Regions from separate parts of the Paenibacillus sp. GCM10027630 genome, predicted to be linked through region 1. Evidence: riboswitches for the same ligand, from Rfam matches in the RefSeq annotation. Region 1 holds a riboswitch; the other holds the start of a gene.
What was found. Region 1 has a riboswitch for cobalamin ahead of ACFQ0C_RS38725 (energy-coupling factor ABC transporter permease). Riboswitches for the same ligand answer to the same signal wherever they lie in the genome.
Positions count from the first base shown of each region.

Region 2: it holds a riboswitch for cobalamin, as region 1 does, so the genes downstream of both, ACFQ0C_RS22710 (ABC transporter substrate-binding protein) here and ACFQ0C_RS38725 (energy-coupling factor ABC transporter permease) in region 1, are expected to answer to the same signal.

Region 1 covers NZ_JBHTGY010000098.1:252,012-258,038, forward strand. Annotated here, with positions in the region: gene ACFQ0C_RS38715 (ABC transporter permease) at 1-815, opposite strand, end outside; gene ACFQ0C_RS38720 (ABC transporter substrate-binding protein) at 833-2,377, opposite strand; cobalamin riboswitch at 2,640-2,831, shown strand; gene ACFQ0C_RS38725 (energy-coupling factor ABC transporter permease) at 2,975-3,742, shown strand; gene ACFQ0C_RS38730 (energy-coupling factor ABC transporter substrate-binding protein) at 3,739-4,023, shown strand; gene cbiQ (cobalt ECF transporter T component CbiQ) at 4,020-4,826, shown strand; gene ACFQ0C_RS38740 (energy-coupling factor ABC transporter ATP-binding protein) at 4,823-5,659, shown strand.
Region 2 covers NZ_JBHTGY010000047.1:17,968-23,994, forward strand. Annotated here, with positions in the region: gene ACFQ0C_RS22710 (ABC transporter substrate-binding protein) at 1-1,445, opposite strand, end outside; cobalamin riboswitch at 1,663-1,858, opposite strand; gene ACFQ0C_RS22715 (hemerythrin domain-containing protein) at 1,941-2,483, opposite strand; gene ACFQ0C_RS22720 (LLM class flavin-dependent oxidoreductase) at 2,632-4,023, opposite strand; gene ACFQ0C_RS22725 (methionine ABC transporter permease) at 4,050-4,715, opposite strand; gene ACFQ0C_RS22730 (methionine ABC transporter ATP-binding protein) at 4,708-5,478, opposite strand; gene ACFQ0C_RS22735 (MetQ/NlpA family ABC transporter substrate-binding protein) at 5,513-6,027, opposite strand, start outside.

The sequences.
Region 1 (6,027 bases):
AAAACCTGTTCAGCCAGCACGGCTCCTCCGAACAATTCACTGAAGGAGGTAAACTGGAGCGTAACCGCAGGCAGTGCCACGTTGCGCAAGCCATGTCTCCAGAACAAAGTAAACCCTCTCTCTCCTCTCGCTCTGGCAAACAGAATATAATCGCTGTCTAACACAGATATCAGCTTCTGACGGGTGTGCAGTGCTATAGTAGAAATACCGGTAAAGCTTAGGGTAAGAGCAGGCAAAAACATATGAACCATCCGGTCCTGCCACGTAACATCTTGGGCCAATACACCTGCCGGAACGCCCAAGCCAATGGGAAACCAGCCCAGCCACACAGCAAATAGGAGCAATAATACAAGCCCAAGCCAGAAGGTGGGCGTTGAAGCCAATGTATAACAATACCACTGAATCACCCGATCTATCCACGTACCCTTTTTCATAGCGGCAACGACACCAACACTAAAACCAATAATGCCGGATAAGAGCCAAGCCGTTCCCATCAGAGCAGCCGAGCTGAGAAACCGCTGCTGGATAACTTCAAGCACAGGGCTTCGGTATATCATCGACATACCGAAGTCACCACCGATCAATGAAGTAATCCAGCGTATGTAACGCTCAGCAGGCGGTTGGTCAAATCCCCAATGTGCTGCTATGGCCTCACGCTGCTCAGGACTAACTCGCAGCATATCTGCTCCCACGTAAGCTTGGACAGGATCGATTGGTGAAAATTCGACTAGCGCGAATGAGAGGGCGCTTACCGCAAGCAGCAGAATAATCAGCTTCAAGCTTTTCTGCAGTCCATATAACATGATGTTATGCATCAACGACATCCCCCTGCTTACTTTTTGCGCCATTCCTCAATGTTGCTGGTAACCGGCCAACCGTGTCCGTGAGGATGAATCTGCTGTTTGCCGATATCCAACCCATCCTTGACCAAATACAAATGATCGATATTGACAAGCCATGCCCAAGGTGCATCTCCTAGCGCGCTTAACCCTGTATTGCCGTCCCACTGAGCTTTTTTCCAGAATTCATTGGCATCCTTGTCATTTAGAGCAAGCAATGCTTGCTTCATATAATTCTCGACAGTCGGATTCGTATAGTAACCTGGATTCAAATAATCAATGCCGCTGTATTTACTGCTATAAACACTGTATACCTCTGTCGGGTCATGGCTTCCCCAGCCAAAAAGCACAGCATTCGCATGCATAAGCTTTCCCAGCTCATCCCAGCTCTTTCCTTCAACCTTAACGTTGATCCCAAGCGGCTTGATCATATCAGCTGCGGCAATCGCAAGAGATTGGCGGGTAACGTCGTTCGAAGGATACAAGAGACTGAATTCGGCCTTCAAGGAGCCCTTTTCGAGAATGCCGTCTCCGTTGCTGTCCTTCCAACCGTCATTGGCAAGGATTTGCTGCCCTTCTTTTAAATTGGCATCAGTGATGACCACTTTCGGATTAAACCAAGGCAAACCGTCATTGATGGTAAATGCCGGCGTTCCATGTCCTTCCAGTACTCCTTGTACAAGAGCTTTTCTGTCGATAGCGATATTAATAGCTTTACGGATGGATAATTGAGAGGTTACATCATTACCTATCGGATTGCCGTCCTTGGTTTTGGCGCCGGACTTTACGTAAGGGAACATGATTCCGCGATTGTCTACAGTACGGGCAGTCTCCAGCCGCATCCCGGTGACAGGCTGTTTACTGAATGCAGCGGGAATATAAGAGACATCAACCTTCCCGGCCTTTGCTGCTGCATATGCTGCATCTTCACTCAGAAACAAGAAGGTCAGCTTTTGGAACACAGGTTTGGTACCGTAATAATCCGGATTAGCCTCTACGATGACTTGCTGTCCTTTGTCCCACTGCACAAGCTTATAAGGCCCTGACCCTATAGGCTTCTGGGCATAATCCTTACTATGGGCATGCTTGGGTACGATTCCAGTCGCGACTAGCATTTGAATAAAAGTGGAATTAGGTTCTTTTAAAGTAAATTTTACACTGTAATCATCTACCGCCTCTACACTCGACACGTAGCTGAGATCAATGGACGAACCGCTCTTGGACGCTGTCTCGTAGGTATACTGGACATCTGCAGCCGTCAAGGGTTTACCGTCAGAAAACTTGGCGTCCTTACGCAGCTTAACTGTCCAAACCAATCCACCATCTCCGATTTCATAACCAGTAGCCAGATCATTTACAACTTTCAGATCAGAGTCCCTCTTCAGCAGAGTACTCTGGAAAAGCGGAGAGCCATAACGTCCCCAACCTGTTGTAGGATCGAAGCCAGCTTCCGGCTCACCACCGACTGCCAGAACCAATTCGTTAGCAGCTTTAGACGATTCTTCCTTCGGTTTCGCTGTACAACCGTTCATTACCATTGCTGCAATCAAACTGATAATAAAAATAAATGCAAATCTCTTTCTCACACTATCCCACTCCTAATCCTTTTTATCTGTTTTCATGTCCACAAGCCTATGATGAATTCACGAATAGAAAAATCACCCAGTAGCACGAATCATTAAAATAGTAACACACTTGAAATTCCGAGTCACTACCCCGTGTTATTTTTTCAAAAAATTATGTTACAAAAAAGGAATTAGCCTGTTCATATCGAATAGACTTAGATTGCAGCTAAAAAAATCGCATATTTACTAGTCAGGTGCCTTTGTATTAAAAAAGGATAACAGGGAATCGGGTGCAAATCCCGAGCGGTCCCGCCACTGTAACCGGGGAGTTTTTTTCCAATGTATCACTCGATGAACGCATATCGGGGAAGATGGAGAATGATGAGGAGCCGGGAGCCAGGAGACCTACCTGATTAGCACACCCACAGGCCTTCGCGGAAAGGAGCGGTGTACGAACATGGATTCAGCTTCTTCCACCTGCTGTCGTCTATTGCCGCGTACCCATAACCAATTCCAAAGGGATTGGTTTTTTAGTTTTTTCACCTATTTTTGAATCAGGAGGATTTCACAATGCAAACAAAAAAATGGCTAAGCACTTCACTCTTAGTGTTGGGATTTACGGTGTACCTGACATTTAATGAGCCTCAATCGGCCTATGCTATGCACATTATGGAAGGATTTCTGCCTGTAGGATGGGCTATTTTCTGGTGGGCGGTCTTTATTCCTTTCTTCATTCTAGGCCTAAGAGCTTTAACCCGAATTACGAAGGAAACTCCGGAGTTGAAAATTATGCTGGGATTAGCGGCAGCCTTTACCTTCGTTCTCTCGGCGCTCAAAATCCCGTCCGTAACGGGGAGCAGCTCCCATCCGACAGGAACAGGTCTTGGTGCTGTTATGTTCGGACCGTTGCCTATGAGTGTACTCGGCTCTATCGTCCTATTGTTTCAGGCGCTGCTTCTGGCGCATGGCGGCTTAACCACCCTTGGTGCTAATGCCTTTTCGATGGCCGTTGCCGGTCCAATGGTTGGTTACGGCGTCTATAAATGGATAATGAAAAGCACAGGAAAACAACGGCTTGCCATCTTTTTGGCTGCGGCGCTTGCAGATCTGTCCACTTACGTCGTTACAGCGTTCCAGCTGGCAATTGCTTTTCCAGCAGAGGTAGGCGGAATTGCTGCGTCCTTCGGCAAATTCGGAGCGATCTTCGCCTTTACACAGATTCCTCTCGCAATCAGCGAAGGGTTGCTCACTATCTTGATCTGGAATTGGCTGCAAGCTTACAGCTCAGAGGAATTATCATTGCTGCAGCGTAAAATGAAAGGAGTTCAAAAATCATGAAAACCGGCACTAAGAACGCTTTAATTATAAGTGCAGTTATCCTCTTAGCTGCTCTCCCTTTATTACTTGTCAATGGGGAATTCGGGGGCGCAGACGGGGCTGCCGAGGAAATGATTGCAACGCTGTCTCCTACTTACAAGCCTTGGTTTACCCCATTATTGGAGCCGCCTGCAGAAACTGAAAGTATGCTGTTCGCCTTACAAGCGGCACTGGGGGCAGGCTTCATTGGATATGTAATCGGGTTGTTCAAAGGAAGAGCTACCAAAACAAAAACACAATGATCAAATTCATCGATTCACTCTCTTACAATAACAAGCTGCGGACCGTTTCTCCCATGTGGAAGATCGGGTTTGCAGCCGTTCTATTTCTGTTGTCTTACTTGTCCCATCCTGTCACACAGCTTGTTATAAGCGGCTGGTTGTTTGTATGGACAGTCAGCTATGCCCAAATACGGCCCAAATATTATTTGCGGCTGATCGCTGCCCCCTGTTTGTTTTACGCAGCCAGTGTTCCAGCCATCCTTATTGAATTTCAACGTTCAACTGAGCTGTCGACCCTTGCACAAGCGAGCACCATACTCTTTACATTTCTACATTGGACAGCCTTTTTGACTGACAATGGAGTGCATACAGCCATTATTTTACTCACACGAATAATAGCCTGCTTGTCATGCATGACCTTTATAATGCTGACCACTCCTGTTTCCGAGCTGTTTCAGGTTATGAAAAAGCTGCGGGTGCCGGCATTAGTATTGGAAGTGATGCTGATTATGTACCGTTTTTTGTTTTTGCTTGAGAGCACGGCCTATGATATGTACACAGCCCAGAAGTCGCGCGGCGGACAGACCGGATTTACCAACAGGCTTAATGATACGGCCATCCTGATCGTGCGCTTGTTCGCTAAGTCGATGCAGCGCTATAAAGGAGTTTCACACGGCTTGATCACAAGAGGATTTATCGATGAAATTCACATGGCTCCGTATCAGGGTAAACCGGTCCCATCCCGCTGCTTATGGGAAAGCTGTACAGGGATCATCATCTTAATACTGTTTGAATTATGGCTTGGTTGGAGGGAAATGTTATGAACTCAATTTTGGAGGCGCATGATGTGAGCTATATATATCAAGGCGCCAAAACTGCTGCTCTCCAGGAATTAAATATGCGAATACCTCAGGGTAAAAAGACCGCTATTTGCGGGCATAACGGATCAGGAAAATCGACATTTTTTCTTCATGCCATTGGTATACATCGCCCTGCATCAGGCCAAATGATATGGAAGGACCATGCCATATCTTATCATTCCAAAGATTTGCAGCAGCTTCGACAGCGAATTGGGCTTGTCTTTCAAGACCCGGAGCAGCAGTTGATTCTCAATACGCCTCATGAGGATGTCTCCTATGGTCTGCGTAATGCCAAGGTACCGGAAACGGAAATTAGCAGCCGTACACAAAACATTCTTCAAGCAATGGGACTTTCACATTTGGCAGACACACCTATTCACCATCTAAGTCTCGGTCAGAAAAAAAGAGTTGCGCTCGCAGGAGTGTTAGTGCTGGAGCCCGAGCTTCTGCTGCTGGATGAGCCAACAGCCTATCTGGACCGCGTATCCGAGCAGCAGCTAGTCGCACAGCTAGACCGGGTTCATGATAGCGGCGTTACCGTTGTTATGGCAACACATGATATGAACCTCGCTTATACATGGGCTGAGCATATACTCGTTATGGATCGAGGAAGATGCCTCATGGAGGGCTCTCCACAGGAGGTATTCAAGGATGAGGACAAGCTCAAATCAATCGGATTGGAGCTTCCCATGCTGCTTGAAATTTGGCAATCGCTGCCTGAAAAAGTACGCTCTGGGATAATTCCTCCGACCAGTATGGCCGAGTTTAAACAAACTGTATATAAACTGTTCACATAGTTATCGTGAATCGGTAATTGAGATGCTATCTTGGGAATCTTTCACTCTTACTCACTTTCTTACGGAACGTCATTCCGCTATTTGCTTGGAATCCCCTAGAATTCATGATCTCGCGGAACTACGATCCGCTATTTCGCCTCCGACCTGCCGAATTGCCCCATTCCAAGCAAATAAGGGATCGTACTTCCGTTTCACTTCAATGATCACGTGTGCACAGCGAAATAGCGGATCCACGTTCCTCTAGATAAGCCTTTGATCGGTAGTGAACCTACGTTACGTTCATTCGTTCGGCGTTCACCTCTTTTGCTCGTCAATAGTTTAGCCTCTAGGGGCATTTCGAAGACGAAGAGCCACATAAGTAAGGGGGA
Region 2 (6,027 bases), on a different contig from region 1:
TCCACTTGTTTCGCAGCATCGAATTCCGAAGTCAATTGACTGATTAGCTTATCCACCACGGGATTGCTGTATCCCCCGTAATTGGATGCAACGCCTGATTGGTAGTAGGAGTACAATTGACCGCCAATATCGCCGGTTGCCGTTCCGCAAGAGCAATAAGTAGCCGTATCAAAATTGCCGTCCAGCATCATTTGGTTGGAGGCCGTTGTTTCGACCGGATTTAATTCAATCTCAACGCCTACATTTTTGAGCTGCGATTGCAAAGCTACTGCCAATGGTTGAAAAACCGTGTAAGTCAACATTTTCAGCTTCAGCTTTTGCCCGTCCTTGGCACGGATTCCATCAGAGCCTTTCTTCCAGCCAGCCTCATCCAGAAGCTTCTCGGCTTTGGCCTTGTCCGTCTCTGTACCTGTCGAAATCGCATATGGAAGTCCCGCCGGGAAATGCCCTGTAGCTTTGGACGCAAATCCGCGGCTAACACCTTCGATAAGCTCCTTGCGGTCAACGGCTAAATTCAGCGCAATCCGAACATTTTTATCTTGAAGCGCCGGTACCTTTTTCATATTCAACCATAGATTAGTCGTCTGTCCGATTGGGAAGTAAGTGGCGAATTTCGGGTCCTTCTCGTAAGACACCCGCTGTTCAACTTCCACGTTCATATCCGCATCAGCATCGCCATTCTTCAATGCAAGCAGCCGCGCTTGTGCGTCAGCTCCTAATCTTGCCTCCAGCCGCTGCAGCTTAGGCTTTTCTCCCCAATATCCAGGAAACGCTTCAGCAATGAGCAGTTCGCCTGGAGTAAACTGAATAGGCTTCATAAAGCCAGTCAGATCGGCTTGTGAATTAAACTTATCTCCGAGACGATTCGCTTCCTCAGCATTATGTATTGCAAATCCGTTCAGCTTGAAAATAAAGTTAGGGTCTGGCTTAGGTGTTTTGAGCTGTAGATGCAGGCTGTCTTTTACGATAAACTCAACACCGCCAATTTGTGAGGGTCCCCGTTTATTAAGCTTCTGATGACGCTCCAGTGCCGCTTTTACCGCAGCAGCATCCATGACCGCACCGCTCCAAAATTTTACGTTAGGCTGTAATTCCACTTCCCACAGTGTTGGCTCCAGGTTTTTCCAAGATTTCGCTAACCATGGTCTTATAGATCCATCATCATTAAGCATAACGAGAGGTTCAGCAATTCCATCTGATGTAATCCGCTGTGCATCAATATGGACAGGATCCAAAGAGCGGGGCATATTTAAGGTGACGTATTTTAACACCTGCTCCTTGGCCTCTCCGGCAGCGGACGCATCTTTGGTATCTGTGGACTGACCATTACCGGTTGGCCTGGTGGATGATGAGCTTTGGCAAGCCGACAATGTGACTAAAATAATAACAATAAGTGCAAGAAAACCGCTGTACTTTGGACGACTGGAATTGGATCTGGATCTCATAAAAAAATTGCCTCCTGATTTACCTAGTTTATTCGTAATAATTACAATTAAAATCTTACTCATAATTCTTTGCTTCGTCAATACATACTTAAAAACAAAAAATACATACAAAAAAAAGACATCCCTACCTCAGAAAAAAAAGGTAAAGATGTCCTGTTTATATATGATGAAATAAACGACGGTCGTCTAAACACTTCCCTATCTTCCGTAGGTCAAAGCAGTGTTGTCAGAACAGGCAGGTCTCCTGGCTCCGGAATTCACATCATAAGCGGCCTTCCCAATCCTTGTGCACAAAGATCAGTGGCATTGTCGCTATGACTCCTCCGTTACAGTGGCGGGACCGCGTCGGTTTTACACCGAACTTCCCTTTTAAGCTTCAGCAAGCTGAAGCACCTTGTTCCCACAAATATTCAATTGTTAAAATAATAAATATAGCTCAAGCTATTGTAGCACAGTAAATAATGGAAGTCATCCGAAGTTCATAAATTTAAAAGTTTAATCATATGAAAAATAATGAATATCATTGGATACTTGGTCAGTCATTGGATTAATGAGCCGCTCCTCCTGCTCCAAATGCTTTATTAGAATGCGACATGCATGAGTCAAATAAGCCGCCGCTTGTTTCACAGGCATTGCTTCCGAATCCGATTTCAGTGCATGCACAGCTCTCAAGAAGGCGTCCATGTAATTCATCGCCAATTGATGATCCTTCTCCAGATCACATAAGGTCGGTGTGACCGAAAGAGCATTATGTCCTTGGCAACAAATATTCAGCAATGGAAATAGCTCCCGCTCCTCCCACTCTGAGTGCCGATTCAGCTCTTCCTTGAATCCCATTGTCCAGAGTCTTAGATGCAGTAGAGAGCTTATCGCACGATTCTTGTCGGCCTCCTGCTCCGTCTGACTCGCCTGGTTTTCCAAATCCATCAGAACCTGCAGCAATTCGGCATGGTCTTGCTTCAAACGGTCCAGCAGCTTAGGCAGCTCAGCTTCAAGAGCAATCTCCGAAGCAGCCTGTGATTTGCAGGGCATGCTCATTTTTAGGGCCTCCAATCAACCTGTTATTTTCCTTATACCATACAGATTACTCCTGTACCCCTTGTTTGTATGTATAAAATATCACACCACTTACTAATTAATAAAAGGGCAACCATGAGGTTACCCCTAAACCTATATATTGAATTATCTATAAGGTCACAGATTCTTTAAAAGTCTGCTGACGGATCAAGGCTGCAGGATGACCATTCGGAGTCAGATGGATACCTTTGCCGAACAGGCGCTCACGGAAGGTCCCCTCCTCGTATTCGGTACGATACAATCCCCTTCGCTGCAACTCAGGGATGACCAGCTCGATAAATTCGCGGAAAGACCCTGGAGAAAGAAACTGCGTTAGGTTAAAGCCATCTATCCCTGTTTCCTCCACCCAGTACTGGATTTTATCAGCAACCTGCTCCGGTGTTCCTGCAATAAAGAACGGCGACTGTCCGCCTAGCCTTTTGAAGGTTTCGATAATTTCGCCCACTGTTTTTTTATTATGCTTGGTGAATCTTGACGCAGCCGTCTGGCCGTGATCGGTTTCCACATATTCCAGATAGTCATCAGGGCCGTAACGGGATAAATCATAGCCGCTGGAGCCTCCATAATGGGCGAGAACTCCCTCGACGCTGCGAAGCCTCTCGAACTCCTTCACCTTCTGATGAACCTCCTCTTCTGTTCGGCCAACGATGACCGACAAACCGGTAAACATCTTGATGTGCTCAGGCTGACGTCCGTTTGCTTGTGCCTGGGCGCGGATATCCGCGATATGCTGCTTCAATGCTTCCACAGTAGGAGCTCCCAGAAACACACATTCCGCATGTTTTGCCGCAAATGTCTTGCCTTTTACCGAGCTGCCCGCCTGATAAATAACTGGAGTTCTCTGCAGGGAAGGTTCGCTGAGATGAGGTCCGGGAAGCCTGAAATATTTGCCTTCATGGTTGATCTCATGCACTTTGTCGGGATCGGTATACGTCCCGGTTTCCACATCGCTCACAACAGCTTGATCTTCCCAGCTGCTTTCCCACAGCTTATAGCAAACCTCCAAATACTCGTCAGCCATTTCGTAGCGCTCGTCATGTGGAATCGTCCGGTCCAGTCCATAATTGCGTGCAGCGCTGGGCAGGTAAGACGTTACCACATTCCATCCCAGCCGCCCTTGCGTCAGATGATCCAATGTTGTCATACGCCGGGCATGCCCATAAGGATGCTCATAAGAGGTGGAGAATGTCACCGCAAAGCCCAAATGCTTGGTTACCAGTGCCATAGGCGGCACAATCAGGAGCGGATCGTTACACGGAACCTGAACCGCTTCCCTTAGCGAAGTTTCTATTCCCCCCTTGTACGTATCATAAGCGCCTACCACATCAGCCAAAAACAATGCATCGAATTTTCCCCGCTCCAGCAGTTCGGCAAGCTCCGTCCAGTAGGAAATCTCGGTATACCGGTGACGGTTATTATCCGGATGCACCCACATGCCATGGGATAAATGACCTACACAGTTCATTTCGAAAGCATTCAAATGTATCTTTTTCGGCATCATTCATCGCCTCCACTCCGGTTTATGCATTAAAGTCTCTTATCCAGCCTGCGAACGATAAAGTTCCCGGTAAATTGAAAAGCCTGAACGAAAATGACCATCAAAATAACCGTAAAGAACATAACATCCGTCTGATAGCGGTAATAGCCGTAACGAATCGCAAAATCTCCGATGCCACCGCCTCCGACCAGCCCGGCAACAGTTGAATAGGACAGAAAGCTGACGGTGATAATCGTAATACAATTGGCGATACCCGAACGAGCTTCCGTATAAAGCACCTTCCAAATAATTTGATAACGGTTCGCTCCCATCGACTCAGCCGCTTCAACAACACCACGGTTTACTTCCAGCAAGGTTTGTTCCACGAAACGGGCAAAATAAGGCACGGCATTTATAATCATAGGCACAGTGGCCGCGGTAGTTCCGAGTGCCGTACCTACCAATAAGCGGGTGATAGGTATAATGGCAATCATCAAAATCAGAAACGGAAAGGACCGTACCAGGTTAACCAAACCGTTAAGAATTAAGTAAAACTTCGGTGCTTTGACAAAAGAGCCCGGACGTGTCAAATACAGCAGTGTACCGAGCGGCGTACCAAAAAGTACAGCCAGCGGTATCGTAACAATCAGCATGTAAAAGGTTTCGCCCAAAGCCTCCACAATCTCCGGACCGGCATAGATGATATTATCAAACATAAGCCACCTCTCTTTTATCCAACACGATCTCATTCTTAAACAAAAATTGGGCAATATTGGACTTAGGGACAAATTTTGCATCATTCATCTCAAACTTCTCTACGACAACTCCTTGTTCCATAACCGCTACCTTATTGCAGATAGATTTGATAACATTCATCTCATGAGTGACGATAACGATCGTAATGCCAAGGCGTTCATTGATTTCCTTCAAAAAGGCCAGGATGCTTCCGGTTGTTGATGGATCGACAGAAGAGGTAGGTTCATCGCATAACAGAACCTTGGGTCGGTTGGCCAGTGCGCGGGCAATAGCCACACGCTGCTTCTGCCCTCCGCTCAGCTTGGCCGGGTAAGCTTTGGTCTTGTCCTCCAGCCCTACGATTCTCAAGCATTCCTCAATCCGCTGCTTTCTTTCACTTTTAAGAACTCCCGCAATTTCCAGTGGAAAAGAGACATTTTCGAATACAGTCCGGTTATTAAGCAGATTGAAGTGTTGAAAGATCATCCCTATCGACATCCGCGCTTTGCGCAGCTCGCTTTCGCTTAAAGCCAGCATATCCTGGCCATTGACGATGATCTTGCCGCTATCCGGCCGTTCCAATAAATTAATCGTCCGCAGAAGTGTCGATTTACCGGCACCGCTGAACCCGATGATCCCGTAAATATCTCCTTCATCAATCTGCAGGGAAGCTGAGGAGACCGCATTCAGCGGTTCTCCATTGGGAATTTGGAATACTTTATTCACATCTTGAAGCGTAATCACAACGCATCGCTCCTTCGTTTATTGTAAGCAGAGCTTACTTTTTATTTAGGCCATCGATAAATTCAATCGCATCCCCATACTTGCTCCGGTAAAATTCTTTTATCCGTTCGCTTTCATAAGCTTTTTGCAATACCTTCACTTTTTCCGAACCTACTAAATCTTTACGGACAGCAACGATACTTTTGTATGGCAAACCCTCACCCTTCTCCAAAGCAAGAGCATCCGTCTTGGGCTTGAACCCGATTTGTACAGCTGTTCCGGCAAACAGGAAGCCGACATCAACATCCTCTAATGTACGCTGCAGCATCAATTGATCCACTTCTTTAAATTTGTATTTATGGGGATTATCCGTAATATCTCTAAGCGTTGCATGGGTGACGCTAACTCCCTCTTTTAGCTTTAAACGTCCCAGGTCACGAAGCATGAACAACGCACGTCCGTTATTTGCCGGATCGACTGGAATCCCGAAGGTAGCGCCATCCGGTACATCCTCGATCTTTTTGTATTTTTTAGAGTAGAGTCCCGACGGCGTGAAAATCGTATAGAAAC